3 regions of the Vallitalea guaymasensis genome follow, and region 1 is predicted to be linked to each of the others. Evidence: riboswitches for the same ligand, from Rfam matches in the RefSeq annotation. Region 1 holds a riboswitch; each other region holds the start of a gene.
The links. A riboswitch is a leader RNA that binds a small molecule or an ion and turns the genes downstream of it on or off. The one in region 1 is predicted to bind cyclic di-GMP.

Region 1 (3,221 bases):
TCTTCTCTAGGGTCTGTTTCCTCTTCCTCTTCATCTTCTATTGGCAACAGCATTTTAGATTTAATATTTATTAATGTAGCCGCCATTTCAATAAATTCACTCATGATTTCCATATTTTTTTCTTCTAACTTCTTGATATATTCCAAAAACTGATCCGTTATCATAACAATAGGTATATCATATATATTCAATTTGTTTTTGTCTATTAAATGTAGCAATAAATCTAATGGTCCTTCAAATACTTCTAATTTTACAGGAATACTCAATTAAAAAACCCTTTCTTTATTTCTTATACCCCGTTAACTATCATAGTACTAAAAATACTATTGATAATAATATTTACTAGAGTACTAATAAATCCAGAAGCCAAGAATAAAATGAATAAAGCTTGAATAACTTTCTCGTATTGAACAAATTTGAAGTATGCACGTGGATTAAGAGCTTGAATTATTTTAACCATATCAAATGGTGGTACAGGTAATAAATTCACAACAACTATAGCTAAGTTAAAAAGAATCAATATAAATAAAAACTTAGTCACATAATAATTCTGCTGAAATGTTGAAACAAAAATAGGTATTAAAACTGCCATTAACAGCAAATTAGATAATATACCAATTAATGTTATGGATATAAGACCTTTTTTCTTATCTCTTAATCTACCAGTATTAAAACTAAATGGTTTCTGCCATCCAGCACCTAAGAACATAAAAGAGATTATTCCAAATGGATCCATATATTTTAGCGGATTAAATGAAACTTTAGTTTCCTTCTTATATAATGGATGAACTAAATACTTGTAACAAATAATTCTAGGATATTCATGAACACATACTACAATTACTGCACAGACAAAACTAATTGCTATTTCTATTAATAATTTTATTGCTTCCATGTCTTACACCTCATTTTTCATTCTATAAGATATTGTACTAATAATTGGTTATAATTTCAAGCAATACTTGAAAAATCTTTGATTTATCCTAGATTATTATTAGGAGATATAGAACTTATGATACGTTATAAAAATGATATGGAAAAAGAAATTTACCAGATGTATGGAGACATATGAAAATACTTATTTAAACTCTGAGTATAAAATTACAAAATTACTTTGAGAGGGAGCAAATATTATTCATTATTAAAATACCTTTTTAGCACTATAATCTGAAGGGTCTTTTTCATAAGAAACTTTTACACCTTCTGATTTATATGCTGCATCAATGGTAGTGTCTACAACTATCCAATTGTTATCAACTAACACTTCATTCCAAGCATGATAGACAGAAGTGAAATTACTATCGCCATGAACAAGCTTTGTAGGAATGTTAAGGCTTCTAAGCATAACTGCAAATAGAGAAGCATAATCGTAGCATATTCCTTTTTTACTAGCTAACGTTTCATTAGTTGAAGGTAAATATCTACTACTAACATTCTTTGCTTTTTCATCATCATATTTAACATTATCGATTATGTAATTATATATAACTTCTATTTTCTCTCTGTCAGTCTTGGCATCTTTAGTTAGTTCTTTAGCTAGAATAGCTGCATTTGAATTGCTTGTCCAATGTACATTCTGAACACTTGCTAAGAATACTGTATTATTAGTTGTATCATTATGTACTTTACTGGATGTTAACAATTTGTACTTGTTACCATCAGCTCTTTTATATATTCCTACAGTATACTCACCATTGCCCATTTGTAATGGTAGCTCTTCATTTGAAGAATTAAGGTTATAGATATATTTATCCGAACCCTTCTTCACGACAACTTTTAAGTCAGAATAATTAGTAGTATCATAATTGATACTTACTGTGCCGTTATCAGCATTGACCTTTATAATTTCACTCTTAGCAAAAGCGGTTGTCCCAGCTAATGCTACAAAAATTAATGCAACTATAAAAGTTAATACTATTTTTTTCAGTTGTAACTCTCCCTTCGGCATCTGGCTATCTTCATATATGAAGACCCTATAGTTTTGCGTCCCTACCTCACGATAGGTTTGCCATATTCGTGGGAAAGAAAAGTAATAAAACTCTTCTTTCGGTAACTGGCTGCCATATCATTATTGACTTAGGCCCTTTAGTTTTGCGTCTTCAGCTTTCACTGAATTTGCCGCTTCGAGAAAAGATTTGACTACTAGGTAATCAAAGTCTTCCTCTGGTAACTGGCTGTCATAGCTTATAATTAAGCCTTAGACCCTATAGCTTTGTGTCACATACTTTCATATGCTTTACGATTTACAGAATAATACGGTCAATACTGCCGACTCTTTGACTACCCTCTCATTGATATTATATCACATATTGTTAATTTGGTAAATATTTCTTTATATATTACATCTAATAAACAATAGTTAGCACTAAGATAATCTGATTCATTGCTCTAATAGATTCTCAGTATTTTCTAACAAAGAATAATCGCCTACTTCACCATGACCAGGAACAATTACATCAACACTTTTTTCACTATACTTTCTTTTTAATTTCTTTATGCTTTCTGACCATCCCATAATATTTGCATCTGCTGTATTACCCAAGTTTTCTGATTCAGCTGATTTCACCATACAACCACCAAACAATACTTTTTTACTAGGGTAATAAACGACAATGTTGTCAGGAGAATGGGATTCTTGTGGATAATAAAGTACTAATTTTTCATCTCCAAAAACAATTTCCATTTCCTCATCAATATCTATATTAACTATTTCAGTAGGCTCTATATACTCAAGTTTAGTGTAAACATCATAATATTTTTTCAATTCAGGATCTTTTAGCCAATCTAAAAAAAGCTTTCTAGCATCTTCTCCTCTTTCTTTAACCATATTTACCGTTTTTGATGTTCCTATAATCTTAATATCTTGTTCAGCAAGATATTTATTTCCACCTAAATTGTCAAAGTGAAAACCAGTATTTATTTCTATAAATTTAACCTCTTGACCTGCTCGTTCTCGGACCCACTCAATAATTTTTCTAGTTGCTTCGTTTTCATAAGGTGTATCAATCAGGGCTATTTCGCCATTTTTCATTTCAATAATCATAGAATTTCCATCCCATGGAAATTTATGATTTACTACTAAAACACCCTTCTTAATTTCTTTAATGGTCAAACTATCATCAATATTAACTTCATTATCAATATCTAGCTTATAGATATATTCATCCTTTTTAGCACTGCATCCAGGGGTAACCATTATTACTATCATCATTACTAATACA
Region 2 (3,221 bases), 1.3 Mb from region 1:
GGGATTTTGAATTCTTTTGTAACATATTATAATCTCCCCAATATTCTACTCCCATTCCTATTCCACCAAAAACGAACTGAGTATCTACATACATTTTTCTTGATGTCTTTTGTTTGTTTTGCTGTAACTTCGTGTGAATGTTAATGTTCGTATCCTGTAATAACATCTTTACAGCAGCAATACTGAATTGCTCTTCTTCTGAAAATCCTTCAGTCTCTAAAGTTATTGAAATATCTGTGTCACTTTCACTTGAAGTGACTTCTAGTGATTTCTTAAATGCATTATATAATTTATTTTCATTATAATCACATCCAACAAATATTAACATAACAGATAATACACATACTATCATTGCTGATATTCTTTTCATACTATATACCTCCTAATATATTGTCTTTTTTTGTCACTACCCATTATAAACTATGTTAAGTATATTGTAAATCAATTATTTATTTGACATCAGTTTGTAATTTGTCATAATTATTTATATATTCTGTCGTAATCTTGCTGAATATTGCAACAAATCATACCTACTAATAACTATAAATCTATTGTAACTATAATAATATCTACTACTCTTATTATGAACACTATAACTAATTTCATTCAAAGTAAAAAATAAATCCAGAGGAAAATATTTAATTCCCTGGATTTATAATCTATTCTTGTTAAATTAATAAATATTATAGACTATTAATTACTTCTTCTGGTGTATTTACTACTTCAAATTTATCAACAAAGTCTTTTCCACCAAGTCTTCTTATTTGTGACATTGCAATAACTGAATCAAGTTTTACATAATATCTCTTTTTGAATGGTGTATCCAAGTATTTTTTTAATGCTTCTGTTAACATTTCTCCTACTTCTGGAGTAGAAGTTGATTGTTTTCTTGCATCAACTAAAAATACATAATCCTTAACATTTATCATTCTTAATTTGCTTTCATAGTCTTTCATACAATCTTTAGCTTCATCTACTGTGAACATTCCCTCAGCTACTAAAGATACTAATTTCTTACTTGAATTAACGTCAATTTTATACATGTGTATACCTCCTAGTAAATGTTTTGTTATTTAATATTAAATATCATATTCTGGGTCAAGCGCTTTATAGAATAATTTACAATCCAAGGATTTTTCAGGTGGTATATCTTTAAAATGTTCTGTCTCAGCATATTTTGTATGTATAAGCATTCCTTTTTCATCATGAACAAGTTTAAACTTAAAATATTTTGAGATTAATGTAGCAGATTTAATATTGGTAGCTTCAAGAAACATACCTTTATAGCCTCTTTTTATTGCATCATCCTGACAGATTCTCACTAAGTCTTTTGCTATTTCTTTCTTTAGCTTATCTGATTTTACACCAATCATAAACATATGTACAAAATCATTCTTTTTAACTTTTTTATTTGTTTTGTAATAAATAGTATCCAAAAACCTCTTATCAAGAACTTCAAGTAATTCACAGATTTTATTCATGGGCTCTAAATTATCTGTAAATGGAGGGACTTCTTCATCTGGATCAAAGTCTTCACATGCTAACACACCTATGATTCTATTGTTTTTTCTGTTTATAGCTATATAACACAATCCTTGTTCTACAACATTTTTCATGTAATTATAAACAAATTCATTAAAATCCTCAATAGATAAGTGAACAGCCTGTACCATCGGTTCAGATATTGTTTCTTCCTTTACTGTTACCCCTGCAAAAGTTTCAGCAAGACATTTTGCCGCTTCAGCGATCAACTCTTCATTTTTCCCATCCAATCGCTTATACTCTAATTCTATATTTAATTGTTCCAAAAATTTTACTAAAAATACTTTATCATATAAAACATCATTTTTTTTCATTATATCCCCTCTTTCAACTATTAATTAAACAAATAAAATAATTTCATCAAACAAAAATGATAAAATATACTATATTTTATGGCAGGAAGATTCCTTTAATATAAAAAAGGTAATTGTTACACTCCACATAACATTTCATATAACGTTATTAGCCAATGAAAAAAATGTGACAAAAAAAACAGCTACTAATAATAGTGACTGCCATCAAATTATTATACGGCAACCTGGCAGTCCTAGGATATAATCCCTTAGACCCATAGCTTTGCGTCCCTATTTTTCAATAGGTTTGCTATTTTCTTAATAAACAATATTTAATACTGGACTTATTATAACATAATTATTCTTTGCTTTCAATTTATTTTATATACAAAATATTCCCGATTACCTACTTTTGCAATTCATACTTAAGTTATTATTACTACTTGTTTATTTTTTAAATAGATAATTTTACCTAATGAAAGCAGTCAAAAATCAATTACAACATTAAATAAATAATTTCATCAATCTTAGCAAAACATAACTAAGAGGTGATGAAAATGGAAGATACAACTGTAATAGATAATGAGGTTTATTATAATGTGAGCAATAGATTATTTCAATTTGCTGATACAGAAGACGATTATAATAGAATAATGAAAACAGCTACTCATTGGTTATGTGAAGCATCTGGACGTAATTTTACAAAAGACCTTTTATATCCTTTATCAAGTAATGGCTACATCATTAATGATGAAGGTACAGCAACCAAAGAATGGGAAATAGCTGAAGGAGTCTTAGTTAAAAAGCAAACTGAAGGAATGGATCGTGTATAGAAAATATAAGGGCTGTAGGATAATACATTTTTAATTATCCTACAGCCCCATTGTTTTATTTAAATATTGTAAAATATAGGATTACAATGATTCCTAACGCTATTCTGTACCAACCGAATACTTTGAAGTCATGTTTTTTGATATATCCTACTAGGAATTTGATAGCTAATATTGAAACTACAAAAGCAACTATCATTCCTGTTAGAAGAACCAATAATTCTAGACTTGTAAATGCAAAGCCGAATTTTAGTATCTTGATTATACTTGCACCAAACATAACTGGCATAGCCAAGAAAAATGTAAATTCAGCGGCTACAGTTCTTGATGTTCCTATAAGTATTGCTCCTAATATAGTTACTCCAGAACGTGAAGTTCCTGGTATTAATGATAATACTTGAAATAAACCTATTATAAGTGCTGTCTGATACGTAAGCTCAGAGATATCATTAACTTTACAAGTTCTGCCTTTGTTCCATTTCTCTATGATAATAAATAAAATACCATATAATATCAATGTAATAGTAACTGTCTGATAGTTATAGAATAATTCATC
Region 3 (3,221 bases), 2.3 Mb from region 1:
CAAACTCTAGATTTTTTGAATAAGTTCTGCTACTAACATCAAATACATAATTATTATCTAACTCAGTTTTAGTACTTGGTATAGTTATTATATCTTGAACAGTAGAAGGAAAATTATTCTCGGCAAATAATGGACTATTAGTATTATGTCTATATACCTTAACCTCATTTAAACTATTGCCGCCATTATCACCACTAATCACATTGTATCTGAATTCTAGATTAACGTTGTCACCTACTTCATACATATCTTTATTTGGTGATATATTCAACTCTGCATCTAATGGATTATCCTTCGGATCATGTCCATGACCTACTATTCCTGCAAAACTTCCATCGGCTGGATAGTAGTCTTTATCATATACCTGATCTTTAGATTCAAACACAACATCTATAATCTCTTTTTGGTTAATAGTAATATCCATATTTTTAAATTGATCTTGTGGCTCATATCCTTGATAAGAATATGCCTTTAGATTAACAGCAGTACCCTCTTCATATATTGCACTATATCCATTATCTACTTTGGTACCATCAATATATACTTCTCCTAGTGAATTATCATAATTTACATTAAGTGAATATATGGTTTCAACTATTGGAGTAGCTTCATATCTTCTATTCTTGTTAACTTTATAATCAACATCTGTATTAATTAATGTTGGTCTTCTTCCTATACGTATTTCACTTTTACCAAAACTTGATTTAGAACCATTACTAGTGTCTATTATTTTCCAACCTACAATTCTATGACTTTCGTCATTAGCTGTAGCTGTTAACTTATATCTATAATTTTGTTCTTTTTCAACTCTGACATCAGCACCACTTACTTGATTTACTGCTAATGTAGCAGATTTATTAATTATCCAACTAATAATATACTCATTTTCATTTAGCATTATAGTGGATAACATATCCATATCTCTACTAGCACTTTCTATTTCATCTAAGTTCTCGGATTCTTTTAGTTTATCCTCTGACTCACTTGGATTTTCTCCTGGGTCTTCTGGGTTTTCAGCTGGTTCTTCAGGATTCTCCACTGGCTCTCCTGGATTCTCTACTGGCTCTTCTGGGTTATCCACTGGCTCTCCTGGATTCTCTACTGGCTCTTCTGGGTTATCCACTGGCTCTCCTGGATTCTCCACTGGCTCTCCTGGATTCTCCACTGGTTCTCCTGGGTTCTCCACTGGCTCTCCTGGGTTCTCCACTGGTTCTCCTGGGTTCTCCACTGGCTCTCCTGGGTTCTCCACTGGTTCTCCTGGGTTCTCCACTGGCTCTCCTGGGTTCTCCACTGGCTCTCCTGGGTTCTCCACTGGTTCTTCTGGATTTTCTGTTTCATTTTCTGATATTATAATATTACCAGTTAAATCTTGTTGTTCTGTTTGAGCATATACTAAATTGCTCGTTAAGTACATGAAGGCAAACAAAAACACTAACGATTTCTTTAACAACTTCTTTTTCAACTAATCACCTCTTATAATAGTTTTCTGTCCTTCTTTCTTATAGAGGTAGGCTCTCTATTTTCAGCCTCGTTTTTTTTGGAACGTGGTTAACCTTAGGAAAATCATTATCAGTCTTATTTTGAATATAATATTGTCAACATGATGATATTTATTATTATGTTGTTAATATTAAAATATATTACAAATAAAGCAATATTGCTTTATTATTTTCCGAATCTAATAATTATAAAATTATATATTTGTTAGTTTTTGGCAAAATAAAAGCTGCTTTGAATATATATGTAATTCAAAGCAGCCGAACTGTCATAGTATTTTACTTTAGACTCTAGCTTTGCGTCCTTACTTTTCAGTAAGTTTGCCTTTTATTAAAATTTATATATTAATAATAACATGCAATAAATTAATAGTCAATATATGTTTTTTTATAACATTAAAATTTTATAACATATGTGTTAAATACAACTTACTAATCTATATATAATATTTATATTAATAGTATCTAAATCTAAATTTAAGGTATTATATAACATTTTTTCTTCTATTAGTTTGTGTTACACAAAAATTAAAATATTAAAAACGGATATAATGACAACTTTCGACAAATTATTTTCAATATATATGTTATATTATCAATGAAATTTCTGTGCACAAGATTTCAAAATTATTCAAAGAAAGGATATTATGACATGAAAAAATTTATTAGTATCATTTTATTAATCGCATCATTAACAACAATCTTTAGTTTATCAGTTTTAGCTGAAGAACAAAATGCAACTGACTTAACAATAAAATCAGTCATAGCACTATCTAGTACAGAAGTAAAAGTATTTTTTGATGGTATTATAGATATAAATAGTGTTGAAGATATAGCTAACTATGACATACACCCCTTTAATTCTAATACATCTATAGACATATTAAATGCTAAATATAATTCAGAAGGTAATGCAATTATATTAAAGACATCAACTGATTTTGCTGCTGGTATACTATATAAACTTCAAGTAAATAATATATGCTCAAATACAGTTACTAAAATTTTTGCAGGTATAGCACCTAAACCTGAAATATCAATAAAATCTGTAACTGCTATATCAACAAATAAGGTAATGATTTTCTTTGATGGAAATATTAATAAATATACAGTTACAAATCTATCAAACTATGATATTTACAATAATGACCATATAGGTATCACAAATATAAAATATATTACCTACGATAATGCTGTTTTAATTACCACTGTAACTGATTTAGAAGTAGGTATGTTATATAAAATTGATATAAAGAATATATGTTCAGAAGGAAACGTAACATATTATTTTGCTGGTACAACTAGTAAACCGGAAGTATCAGTTAATTCAACTATTGCTTTATCCAATACTGAATTAAAAGTATTTTTTGAAGGTGATTTAGATATTTCAAAAGCAGAAAATATATCTAATTATTATATTATTGATAATCCTTCCGAGATACTTAATGCTAAATATAATAAAGTTGATAACTCTATTATATTAAAGATAACTTCTGGACTAGATGCTGGTCATCTTTATAAATTAGTAATAAGTAATATATGTAATGATGGTACAATAACATGTGCCTTCGCTGGTACGGAATAAACTATAAATAACTACAAATAGTTATTAACATATATAGCAAAAACGGATAGTAAAATACTATCCGTCTTTTTTTTAATGTATGCTTAATTACTAAATGTAAATTAGTAATTAAATCTATAAAAATATATTATTATTCTCCA

Region 2: it holds a riboswitch for cyclic di-GMP, as region 1 does, so the genes downstream of both, HYG85_RS18030 (hypothetical protein) here and HYG85_RS23865 (transglutaminase-like domain-containing protein) in region 1, are expected to answer to the same signal.
Region 3: it holds a riboswitch for cyclic di-GMP, as region 1 does, so the genes downstream of both, HYG85_RS09610 (LPXTG cell wall anchor domain-containing protein) here and HYG85_RS23865 (transglutaminase-like domain-containing protein) in region 1, are expected to answer to the same signal.

Annotation. Positions count from the first base shown of each region.
Region 1 covers NZ_CP058561.1:5,525,397-5,528,617, forward strand. Annotated here, with positions in the region: gene HYG85_RS23855 (segregation and condensation protein A) at 1-266, opposite strand, end outside; gene HYG85_RS23860 (site-2 protease family protein) at 290-895, opposite strand; gene HYG85_RS23865 (transglutaminase-like domain-containing protein) at 1,142-1,948, opposite strand; cyclic di-GMP riboswitch class I at 1,941-2,020, opposite strand; cyclic di-GMP riboswitch class I at 2,046-2,130, opposite strand; cyclic di-GMP riboswitch class I at 2,163-2,251, opposite strand; gene HYG85_RS23870 (MBL fold metallo-hydrolase) at 2,381-3,221, opposite strand, start outside.
Region 2 covers NZ_CP058561.1:4,199,362-4,202,582, reverse strand. Annotated here, with positions in the region: gene HYG85_RS18040 (hypothetical protein) at 1-370, opposite strand, end outside; gene HYG85_RS18035 (hypothetical protein) at 684-1,043, opposite strand; gene HYG85_RS18030 (hypothetical protein) at 1,080-1,856, opposite strand; cyclic di-GMP riboswitch class I at 2,072-2,157, opposite strand; gene HYG85_RS18025 (hypothetical protein) at 2,393-2,668, shown strand; gene HYG85_RS18020 (undecaprenyl-diphosphate phosphatase) at 2,724-3,221, opposite strand, start outside.
Region 3 covers NZ_CP058561.1:2,151,417-2,154,637, forward strand. Annotated here, with positions in the region: gene HYG85_RS09610 (LPXTG cell wall anchor domain-containing protein) at 1-1,462, opposite strand, end outside; cyclic di-GMP riboswitch class I at 1,750-1,832, opposite strand; gene HYG85_RS09615 (hypothetical protein) at 2,149-3,081, shown strand; gene HYG85_RS09620 (S-layer homology domain-containing protein) at 3,212-3,221, opposite strand, start outside.